DNA from 3 places in the Lysinibacillus sp. FSL H8-0500 genome. Region 3 is predicted to be linked to each of the others. Evidence: a T-box and tRNA genes for the amino acid it is inferred to sense, from the RefSeq annotation. Region 3 holds a T-box; the other regions hold tRNA genes.
The links. The T-box of region 3 lies ahead of ileS (isoleucine--tRNA ligase). A T-box ahead of a tRNA ligase gene usually reads a tRNA of that ligase, here a tRNA-Ile.
Positions count from the first base shown of each region.

Region 1: it has a tRNA-Ile gene. The T-box ahead of ileS (isoleucine--tRNA ligase) is inferred to sense a tRNA for this amino acid. The anticodon was not compared.
Region 2: it has a tRNA-Ile gene. The T-box ahead of ileS (isoleucine--tRNA ligase) is inferred to sense a tRNA for this amino acid. The anticodon was not compared.

Region 1 covers NZ_CP150292.1:3,603,648-3,606,895, forward strand. Annotated here, with positions in the region: gene MHB44_RS17065 (trypsin-like peptidase domain-containing protein) at 1-90, shown strand, start outside; gene MHB44_RS17070 (class I SAM-dependent methyltransferase) at 806-1,417, shown strand; tRNA gene MHB44_RS17075 (tRNA-Glu) at 1,659-1,730, opposite strand; tRNA gene MHB44_RS17080 (tRNA-Ser) at 1,733-1,823, opposite strand; tRNA gene MHB44_RS17085 (tRNA-Asn) at 1,834-1,910, opposite strand; tRNA gene MHB44_RS17090 (tRNA-Ile) at 1,915-1,991, opposite strand; tRNA gene MHB44_RS17095 (tRNA-Gly) at 1,993-2,066, opposite strand; tRNA gene MHB44_RS17100 (tRNA-Phe) at 2,072-2,147, opposite strand; tRNA gene MHB44_RS17105 (tRNA-Asp) at 2,163-2,238, opposite strand; tRNA gene MHB44_RS17110 (tRNA-Met) at 2,264-2,338, opposite strand; tRNA gene MHB44_RS17115 (tRNA-Ser) at 2,392-2,484, opposite strand; tRNA gene MHB44_RS17120 (tRNA-Ile) at 2,500-2,576, opposite strand; tRNA gene MHB44_RS17125 (tRNA-Met) at 2,584-2,657, opposite strand; tRNA gene MHB44_RS17130 (tRNA-Ala) at 2,686-2,761, opposite strand; tRNA gene MHB44_RS17135 (tRNA-Pro) at 2,777-2,853, opposite strand; tRNA gene MHB44_RS17140 (tRNA-Arg) at 2,863-2,939, opposite strand; tRNA gene MHB44_RS17145 (tRNA-Leu) at 2,948-3,036, opposite strand; tRNA gene MHB44_RS17150 (tRNA-Gly) at 3,042-3,116, opposite strand; tRNA gene MHB44_RS17155 (tRNA-Leu) at 3,152-3,236, opposite strand.
Region 2 covers NZ_CP150292.1:3,613,047-3,616,294, reverse strand. Annotated here, with positions in the region: rRNA gene MHB44_RS17310 (23S ribosomal RNA) at 1-543, shown strand, start outside; rRNA gene rrf (5S ribosomal RNA) at 705-820, shown strand; tRNA gene MHB44_RS17300 (tRNA-Val) at 831-906, shown strand; tRNA gene MHB44_RS17295 (tRNA-Thr) at 910-985, shown strand; tRNA gene MHB44_RS17290 (tRNA-Lys) at 992-1,067, shown strand; tRNA gene MHB44_RS17285 (tRNA-Leu) at 1,085-1,169, shown strand; tRNA gene MHB44_RS17280 (tRNA-Gly) at 1,205-1,279, shown strand; tRNA gene MHB44_RS17275 (tRNA-Leu) at 1,285-1,373, shown strand; tRNA gene MHB44_RS17270 (tRNA-Arg) at 1,382-1,458, shown strand; tRNA gene MHB44_RS17265 (tRNA-Pro) at 1,469-1,545, shown strand; tRNA gene MHB44_RS17260 (tRNA-Ala) at 1,562-1,637, shown strand; tRNA gene MHB44_RS17255 (tRNA-Met) at 1,666-1,739, shown strand; tRNA gene MHB44_RS17250 (tRNA-Ile) at 1,747-1,823, shown strand; tRNA gene MHB44_RS17245 (tRNA-Ser) at 1,839-1,931, shown strand; tRNA gene MHB44_RS17240 (tRNA-Met) at 1,985-2,059, shown strand; tRNA gene MHB44_RS17235 (tRNA-Asp) at 2,086-2,161, shown strand; tRNA gene MHB44_RS17230 (tRNA-Phe) at 2,177-2,252, shown strand; tRNA gene MHB44_RS17225 (tRNA-Gly) at 2,258-2,331, shown strand; tRNA gene MHB44_RS17220 (tRNA-Ile) at 2,333-2,409, shown strand; tRNA gene MHB44_RS17215 (tRNA-Asn) at 2,414-2,490, shown strand; tRNA gene MHB44_RS17210 (tRNA-Ser) at 2,501-2,591, shown strand; tRNA gene MHB44_RS17205 (tRNA-Glu) at 2,594-2,665, shown strand; gene MHB44_RS17200 (VOC family protein) at 2,953-3,248, opposite strand, start outside.
Region 3 covers NZ_CP150292.1:2,276,787-2,280,034, reverse strand. Annotated here, with positions in the region: partial or broken gene ileS (isoleucine--tRNA ligase) at 1-1,991, opposite strand, end outside; T-box leader at 2,053-2,292, opposite strand; gene MHB44_RS10855 (DUF3221 domain-containing protein) at 2,681-3,248, opposite strand, start outside.

The DNA of each region.
Region 1 (3,248 bases), 1.3 Mb from region 3:
CACTATCAATTCTATGATCGCTATAAGACTTATACGGTGATTACAGATGATTATGGCGCTTATAAAATTGCAAATATTAAAATTCACTAGTTTTTGATGCTATATTGTTTTGTATGAGATGTTATCGGTTGTAAACTTATTTATTATCCATCCGTCATTATGTGAGTCCGTCTAGCTATAAAATAGATGAACATATAGTTTATAAATCTTATATGCAACAATCCACTAGCTAAAATAGATGAACACTCGTAGAAATGAAGGAAAGCCGGCCATTCTCTGGAATCATGTAGAATCCGTATGAAAAACAGCTAGTGTCATCCTCTTATACGGAACAGTTTATCTAAAGAGAATTAGTAAGTCACTATGAAAATTTCTATGATTGACTAAAATGAAGAAGATTTATAGGAGACATGTGATTGCCTTGAATGTAAGTAAATTATTCTTTTATGAAGTCGACTGCATGCCATTTTACATGTATTATTTCTAAAAGTAGTACAGCTTATTACGCCAATTTTTAAATGTCGTGGAGCCTTAAGCGTCAAAACAGCATAATATTCAAAGTAGTCAGAAATGAAACTTTTCAGAATAGTAGATACCCATTAAAGATATTTTAATTGGAAATATTTTTAAATATTTTTCGTAAATATATTTAATTTTAAGCAAAATTAACATATTATATAAGGATTATAACCTAAGGAGGTAGTTTTATATGGCAAATACCCATTGGCAATAGAGAGAGATTAGTCTTCATTATTTAGATGAAGTAAGAGGGGCTATACCTTTTGGGGCAGTCCAAGCACAACTAATGCTGCAAATAGTAGATCATTTTAATGCAGACCCAAAAAAAATTATGGATTTAGGATGTGGAAATGGATTTTTAGCGGAAATATTACTTAAATCTTATCCAGAAGCTATCGCTATATTGATAGATCATTCAGAACCAATGATTGAAAATGCAAGAATAAATATGAAGGATTATAGCGAAAGATGTGAAATTATTAACGGAGATTTTAGTGAAAGCCTTACGAAATATGCTGATAGAGCAACAGTAGATTGTATCGTTTCCGGTTATGCTATACACCACCTTCCTAATGAACAGAAAAGATTATTATATAGCGAAATATTTGATTTATTAGCACCAGGAGGCATATTTATTAATATTGAACACGTTGCTTCTGCTACACCTAAAATAGAAAAATTACATGATAAATTTTTTATTGACCACCTAGCACCACATAATAATAAAGATAGGTCCACTGTATCTATCGAATACTATAATCGCTCAGATAAAATGGATAATATACTAGAAAGAGTAGATATTCAATTAAAGTGGTTGGAGGAAATTGGTTTTAATCATGTAGATTGTTATTTTAAATGGATGGAGTTAGCTGTATTTGGGGGAGTTAAGCAACAATAATATTCTATTCTAGTAAGTCAAATTTTGGTGTCATTCAGATACCCGTTTCTGAAATACATAACACATATGTTTACAGTTTGTGCGATTGTAATAGAGCACCATTGGTTTGATCATGCTATCCAGCGATTAATCAGGGCTTTCCGTCAGTTTCATGCGTCGATCCGTTTATCAGGTGCGACTCTCTCTATCTTTTGAACAGAAAAAAGTGCAATAGATGACTGTTCATCTACTGCACTTTGTATGACCCGTACGGGATTCGAACCCGTGTTACCGCCGTGAAAGGGCGGTGTCTTAACCACTTGACCAACGGGCCCATGGCGGAGAAGGAGGGATTTGAACCCTCGCGCCGGTTACCCGACCTACACCCTTAGCAGGGGCGCCTCTTCAGCCTCTTGAGTACTTCCCCATATAAAAAATGGCTCCGAAGGCAGGACTCGAACCTGCGACAACCTGATTAACAGTCAGGTGCTACTACCAACTGAGCTACTTCGGAATAATGGTGGGCCTAAATGGACTCGAACCATCGACCTCACGCTTATCAGGCGTGCGCTCTAACCAGCTGAGCTATAGGCCCTTGGAGCGGGTGATGGGAATCGAACCCACGACATCAGCTTGGAAGGCTGAGGTTTTACCATTAAACTACACCCGCATAAATGGTGGGTCAGGACGGAATCGAACCGCCGACACTTAGAGCTTCAATCTAATGCTCTACCAACTGAGCTACTGACCCATATTCTAAAATAAATGGCGGTCCCGACCGGGATCGAACCGGCGATCTCCTGCGTGACAGGCAGGCATGTTAACCGCTACACCACGGGACCTTTTGGTTACTTTCGCATAGAAAATTGGTTGCGGGGGCCGGATTTGAACCAACGACCTTCGGGTTATGAGCCCGACGAGCTACCACTGCTCCACCCCGCGATAATCATATGTTGTTTCGAGTTTTTCAAGCACCATTTATAAAGACATAAAACTGGAGGAGGTAGAGGGATTCGAACCCCCGCGCGGTCTTACCCGCCTGTCGGTTTTCAAGACCGATCCCTTCAGCCAGACTTGGGTATACCTCCGTTACAATATATAAATGGTGGACCTTGCAGGACTCGAACCTGCGACCGGACGGTTATGAGCCGTCTGCTCTAACCAACTGAGCTAAAGGTCCTTTAAGATGGCGGCAGAGGGGATCGAACCCCCGACCTTACGGGTATGAACCGTACGCTCTAGCCAGCTGAGCTACGCCGCCAGGATCTTTATACTGGTTAATTTACTTATGGTGGAGCCTAGCGGGATCGAACCGCTGACCTCCTGCGTGCAAGGCAGGCGCTCTCCCAGCTGAGCTAAGGCCCCATAATTTTTAGGAAATGGTCGGGAAGACAGGATTCGAACCTGCGACCCCTTGGTCCCAAACCAAGTGCTCTACCAAGCTGAGCTACTTCCCGTTGTTCTTTTGGCGCGCCCGACAGGAGTCGAACCCATAACCTTCTGATCCGTAGTCAGACGCTCTATCCAATTGAGCTACGGGCGCATTTTAAATGGTGCCGAGGACCGGAATCGAACCGGTACGGTAGTCACCTACCGCAGGATTTTAAGTCCTGTGCGTCTGCCAGTTCCGCCACCCCGGCACATTTGGAGCGGAAGACGAGGTTCGAACTCGCGACCCCCACCTTGGCAAGGTGGTGTTCTACCACTGAACTACTTCCGCATGTGCATACGTTTTTTATCTGGCAATGAAAATAATGGTGCGGGTGAAGGGAGTCGAACCCCCACGCCTTGCGGCGCTAGATCCTAAGTCTAGTGCGTCTGCCAATTCCGCCACACCCGCTTATTATTATTT
Region 2 (3,248 bases), 1.3 Mb from region 3:
TACAAGTCGAGCAGGGTCGAAAGACGGGCTTAGTGATCCGGTGGTTCCGCATGGAAGGGCCATCGCTCAACGGATAAAAGCTACCCCGGGGATAACAGGCTTATCTCCCCCAAGAGTCCACATCGACGGGGAGGTTTGGCACCTCGATGTCGGCTCATCGCATCCTGGGGCTGTAGTCGGTCCCAAGGGTTGGGCTGTTCGCCCATTAAAGCGGTACGCGAGCTGGGTTCAGAACGTCGTGAGACAGTTCGGTCCCTATCCGTCGTGGGCGTAGGAAATTTGAGAGGAGCTGTCCTTAGTACGAGAGGACCGGGATGGACACACCGCTGGTGTACCAGTTGTCTTGCCAAAGGCATCGCTGGGTAGCTATGTGTGGACGGGATAAGTGCTGAAAGCATCTAAGCATGAAGCCCCCCTCAAGATGAGATTTCCCATTACGCAAGTAAGTAAGATCCCTCAAAGACGATGAGGTAGATAGGTTCGAAGTGGAAGTGTGGCGACATATGGAGCTGACGAATACTAATCGATCGAGGACTTAACCAAAATGTTTAAACTATTCAATGCACCGTTTATCCAGTTTTGAAAGAATAACCCTTTCAAAAAAGTTTTAAGATACGATATATTTTGAAGCTTTAAAAAAGGAACTTCTGCTAAGAACGCAACATCCGTGTTGCAACGCAGAAGCCAGCACATCCATGTGCAAGTCTAGTGATAATGGCAAAGAGGTCACACCCGTTCCCATCCCGAACACGGAAGTTAAGCTCTTTCGCGCCGATGGTAGTTGGGGGCTTCCCCCTGTGAGAGTAGGACGTCGCTAGGCATATTACCCAGGAGGATTAGCTCAGCTGGGAGAGCATCTGCCTTACAAGCAGAGGGTCGGCGGTTCGAGCCCGTCATCCTCCACCATATGCCGGTTTAGCTCAGCAGGTAGAGCAACTGACTTGTAATCAGTAGGTCGTGGGTTCGATTCCTATAGCCGGCACCATTTTCCGAGCCATTAGCTCAGTTGGTAGAGCATCTGACTTTTAATCAGAGGGTCGAAGGTTCGAGTCCTTCATGGCTCACCATTTTGAAATAATAATAAGCGGGTGTGGCGGAATTGGCAGACGCACTAGACTTAGGATCTAGCGCCGCAAGGCGTGGGGGTTCGACTCCCTTCACCCGCACCATTATTTTCATTGCCAGATAAAAAACGTATGCACATGCGGAAGTAGTTCAGTGGTAGAACACCACCTTGCCAAGGTGGGGGTCGCGAGTTCGAACCTCGTCTTCCGCTCCAAATGTGCCGGGGTGGCGGAACTGGCAGACGCACAGGACTTAAAATCCTGCGGTAGGTGACTACCGTACCGGTTCGATTCCGGTCCTCGGCACCATTTAAAATGCGCCCGTAGCTCAATTGGATAGAGCGTCTGACTACGGATCAGAAGGTTATGGGTTCGACTCCTGTCGGGCGCGCCAAAAGAACGAACGGGAAGTAGCTCAGCTTGGTAGAGCACTTGGTTTGGGACCAAGGGGTCGCAGGTTCGAATCCTGTCTTCCCGACCATTTCAAAAATCGTTATGGGGCCTTAGCTCAGCTGGGAGAGCGCCTGCCTTGCACGCAGGAGGTCAGCGGTTCGATCCCGCTAGGCTCCACCATAAGTAAATTAACCAGTATAAAGATCCTGGCGGCGTAGCTCAGCTGGCTAGAGCGTACGGTTCATACCCGTAAGGTCGGGGGTTCGATCCCCTCTGCCGCCATCTTAAAGGACCTTTAGCTCAGTTGGTTAGAGCAGACGGCTCATAACCGTCCGGTCGCAGGTTCGAGTCCTGCAAGGTCCACCATTTATATATTGTAACGGAGGTATACCCAAGTCTGGCTGAAGGGATCGGTCTTGAAAACCGACAGGCGGGTAAGACCGCGCGGGGGTTCGAATCCCTCTACCTCCTCCAGTTTTATGTCTTTATAAATGGTGCTTGAAAAACTCGAAATAACATATGATTATCGCGGGGTGGAGCAGTGGTAGCTCGTCGGGCTCATAACCCGAAGGTCGTTGGTTCAAATCCGGCCCCCGCAACCAATTTTTCTGTGCGAAAGCAACCAAAAGGTCCCGTGGTGTAGCGGTTAACATGCCTGCCTGTCACGCAGGAGATCGCCGGTTCGATCCCGGTCGGGACCGCCATTTATTTTAAAATATGGGTCAGTAGCTCAGTTGGTAGAGCATTAGATTGAAGCTCTAAGTGTCGGCGGTTCGATTCCGTCCTGACCCACCATTTATGCGGGTGTAGTTTAATGGTAAAACCTCAGCCTTCCAAGCTGATGTCGTGGGTTCGATTCCCATCACCCGCTCCAAGGGCCTATAGCTCAGCTGGTTAGAGCGCACGCCTGATAAGCGTGAGGTCGATGGTTCGAGTCCATTTAGGCCCACCATTATTCCGAAGTAGCTCAGTTGGTAGTAGCACCTGACTGTTAATCAGGTTGTCGCAGGTTCGAGTCCTGCCTTCGGAGCCATTTTTTATATGGGGAAGTACTCAAGAGGCTGAAGAGGCGCCCCTGCTAAGGGTGTAGGTCGGGTAACCGGCGCGAGGGTTCAAATCCCTCCTTCTCCGCCATGGGCCCGTTGGTCAAGTGGTTAAGACACCGCCCTTTCACGGCGGTAACACGGGTTCGAATCCCGTACGGGTCATACAAAGTGCAGTAGATGAACAGTCATCTATTGCACTTTTTTCTGTTCAAAAGATAGAGAGAGTCGCACCTGATAAACGGATCGACGCGTGAAACTGACGGAAAGCCCTGATCAATCGGTGGATAAGATAATATGATTAAACTAAAGGTGTTAATAATAAAACAAAAGTGATGAAACGGAAGGCATAGGGCTTTCGACGTTTTGATCACTTTTGGGTAACTACCTTATTGCATTGAAAGTATAAAGAAATCGGAGTTTATTTAGGTTAACGTTTTGATTTAGTACTTTTATTCTTGGTTCATTGCATTTTCATCCATATAAACTACTTCCCAGATATGTCCATCTAAATCCTGGAAACCCCAACCGTACATAAATCCATGATCTTGTGGATCACTATATGATTTACCACCAGAGGCTAGTGCCTTATTTACTAATTGGTCAACCTGTTCTCGATTTTCAGCAGATAGGCATAAAATCGCTTCTGCAGAAGATGTAGTATCGGTAATTTCCTTCTTCGTAAATTCTTTGAAGCGCTCTTCGACCATTATTAAAGCGAAGATATTTTCACTAATAATCATTGATG
Region 3 (3,248 bases):
AGCATCATACGTAAAGTCATCGATTTGGGCATACATGTCATAAAATTTAAACGTATTGTCGAGTGTATCCACAAGCTTAGATTTCGCATCTAAGACAATTTTCTTCGAAAAACGCTTTGGATTCCATGGGGAGCTATCAACTAAAAATGCCCAACGTAGAGCATCAGCTCCATACTCCTCGATTAACTCAACAGGCTCTAATGCATTGCCTTTACTTTTGGACATCTTCTGTCCATGCTCATCGAGTACATGCCCTAACGATAGCACATTTTTATAAGGTGGTTTTCCTGTAAACAAGGTCGATACTGCTAATAAGCTATAGAAAAATCCTCGCGTTTGGTCGATGCCCTCAATGACCACATCTGCTGGAAACTGATGATGAAAGTTCGCTACGTCTTCAAAAGGATAATGCTGTTGGGCAAATGGCATCGAGCCACTGTCAAACCAAACATCGATAACTTCAGGCGTACGTTTCATGTCGCCTTGGCAGACAGGACAGGTACAGACAATGGCATCTATAAATGGCTTATGGAGCTCTAATTGTTCATTGACAGCTCCTTTGGCTAATTGTTGTAGCGCTGCAACACTGTTAGGTGCCTCCTCATGATTGCAATCCTGACAGATCCACACATTGAGTGGTGTTCCCCAATAACGATTACGACTAATATTCCAATCCACTAAGTTTTCTAGGAAGTTGCCAAATCGTCCATCCTTAATATGGCTAGGGTACCATGTCACCTGCTGATTATTTTGTAAAAGCTGCTCTTTTAATGCCGACATTTTGATAAACCAGCTATCTGTTGCATAGTACAATAATGGTGAATCACAGCGCCAGCAATGCGGATAGCTATGCTCATATTTTTCTTTAGCAAATAAAAGCTCATTTGCTGCAAGCATTTTAATGATATCGACATCACAATCTTTCACAAATCGTCCAACAAGCTCAGGTACCGCTTCTGTATAACAGCCTTTAAGATCAACTACATTGACAAAGGACAAGCCATGTTGCTGCACCGTTTTATAATCGTCCTCTCCATAAGCAGGTGCTATGTGTACAATTCCTGTTCCACTATGCTCTGTCACATAATCTGCCATGACAATGATATGCCCTTTATCGACGGCTACATAGGAAAATGGCGATCGATAGGAAACACCTGCAAAATCCTGACCGTCATGCTCACTTAATATCTCAACAGGCTCTGAAAAAACCTTTGCTACCAACGATTTGGCTAGTATATAGATGCTGTTTGCATGCCTTACACGGACATATCGAAGAGCAGGATTCATAGCCAAGGCTACATTGGCTGGTAATGTCCAAGGCGTCGTTGTCCAGCCTAAGATATATTCGTCTCGATCCTCTAGCTTAAACATTGCAGTAACGGATAAATCCTTAACATCCTTATAGCCCTGTGCCACCTCATGAGAGCTTAAGGAAGTTTGACAGCTAGGGCAATAAGGTGAAACGCGATGTCCTTTGTATAACAGTTTTTCCTTGTGAACATGGCTTAAAATATGCCACACAGATTCAATATAGTCATTACTTAATGTTAGGTAAGGATCATCCATGTCAAGCCAGTAGCCAAGTTGCTCTGTAAAAGTACGCCATTTTTGCTCATAGGTAAAAACGCTCTTCTTACATGCTTGAATAAATTGCTCCACCCCATAGTTTTCAATCTCCTGCTTTCCAGAGATCCCTAAAGCCTTTTCTATCCCTAATTCCACAGGCAACCCATGTGTATCCCAACCTGCTTTGCGTTCAACTAAATAGCCTTGCATTGTTTTGTAACGGGCCACCACATCTTTTATGGTTCTACCAAATGCATGGCCGACATGTGGTAACCCATTCGCTGTTGGTGGTCCCTCATAAAATACAAAGGGCTGCTGTCCAGCACGATTGCTTACAGATTTGGCGAAGGTCCCTTCTTGCGACCATAATGCACGAATCCTTGTTTCCGTTCCACCGTTGTTTCCTTCTTTTGTTCTTTCTTCATATTAGTTCCTCCTATACAAGCAAATTTGTATAAAAGGCATACAAAAAACCCCGTCCCAAGGAAAAGGGACGGGGTTAACCGCGAATACCACCCTAATTTCTATTGACACGATGGCCAATAGCACTCAGCAACGTACAATCATACGTGTTCTTTTTAACGGTAGACACCCGGATTAGCTTACTCGATTCAGCTAATCTTCTCAGAGAGGATTTTCATGTAACACCTGCACACCGACTTCCACCAAATGTCGGCTCTCTGTAGAACAAAGTGAAACACTACTCTTTCTCATCAACGAATTTGTATGCTTTTATTGTCCTTCATCTTAGCAAATTACCAATTGTCTGTCAACAGTGGACAATCTTAAAAAATTCCGTTGAAACAAATGATAATGCTTTGATGAAGGAGCGCATATTGATGCTGATAATTAGTTTGAATCAACAGCTCTTTAGCTTTGAGCATTTTTCAACACACATAGTCTATCCTTTAATTTTCCTTCAATTTATGATGTAACCGCAAGTATATATCTCCCCTTCGTTCCTTCATGTTGTACTCAATACTACTTTCTTAAGATAGCTCCTCTAATTTTCATCCCTTTTTAAAACATTTATTAGAAAATATTACTTTTTCTCCAATTACAAAGAAAAAATAAAGACTAGACATTCCAGCAATTTAGAATGTCTAATCTTTTATTATTGATAATCCTCGACTATCTTTATTCCGATGTTATCCTTAAAATCTAAGAATGGCCTAGAACCGTCGCCACCAATTGCTTCGCTATATTGTACCTCCACCCGATCGCCAACGGACAATGCTTTAGGGACATTAACAAGGGGAAACCACGTACCATTTGTATGCTTCTGTACAATTTCATCCGCAGATAATTTCGTTAAATCGCCTGTAAAAGCACCCGATACAACTAAAAATTCATATTCCTTTAAAGCAACAACCATTCCGCTCCGTATATAAATCATTTGGTTTTCCTTTTCAGGTATCTTATATTTCTCTCGTAAAAAGGCAATCTCTCGATGATAATGCTGCTCTAAATAGCGCATCGCCTCTTGCTCAACAAACCACATACGAACTTGATCGCTTGTATTTGGATAATCAGCTTTCGTTGCGTCCCATAATAAGTCACCTGTCGCTGCTTTATAGGCAATTGGCTTGGCATAGCTTTCAATAAACGCCTCTTCTGACATTTGTAGCATTGACAAACGCTCACTCAGTGTAAGTGCCCCATAATGAAAACTATCCATGACT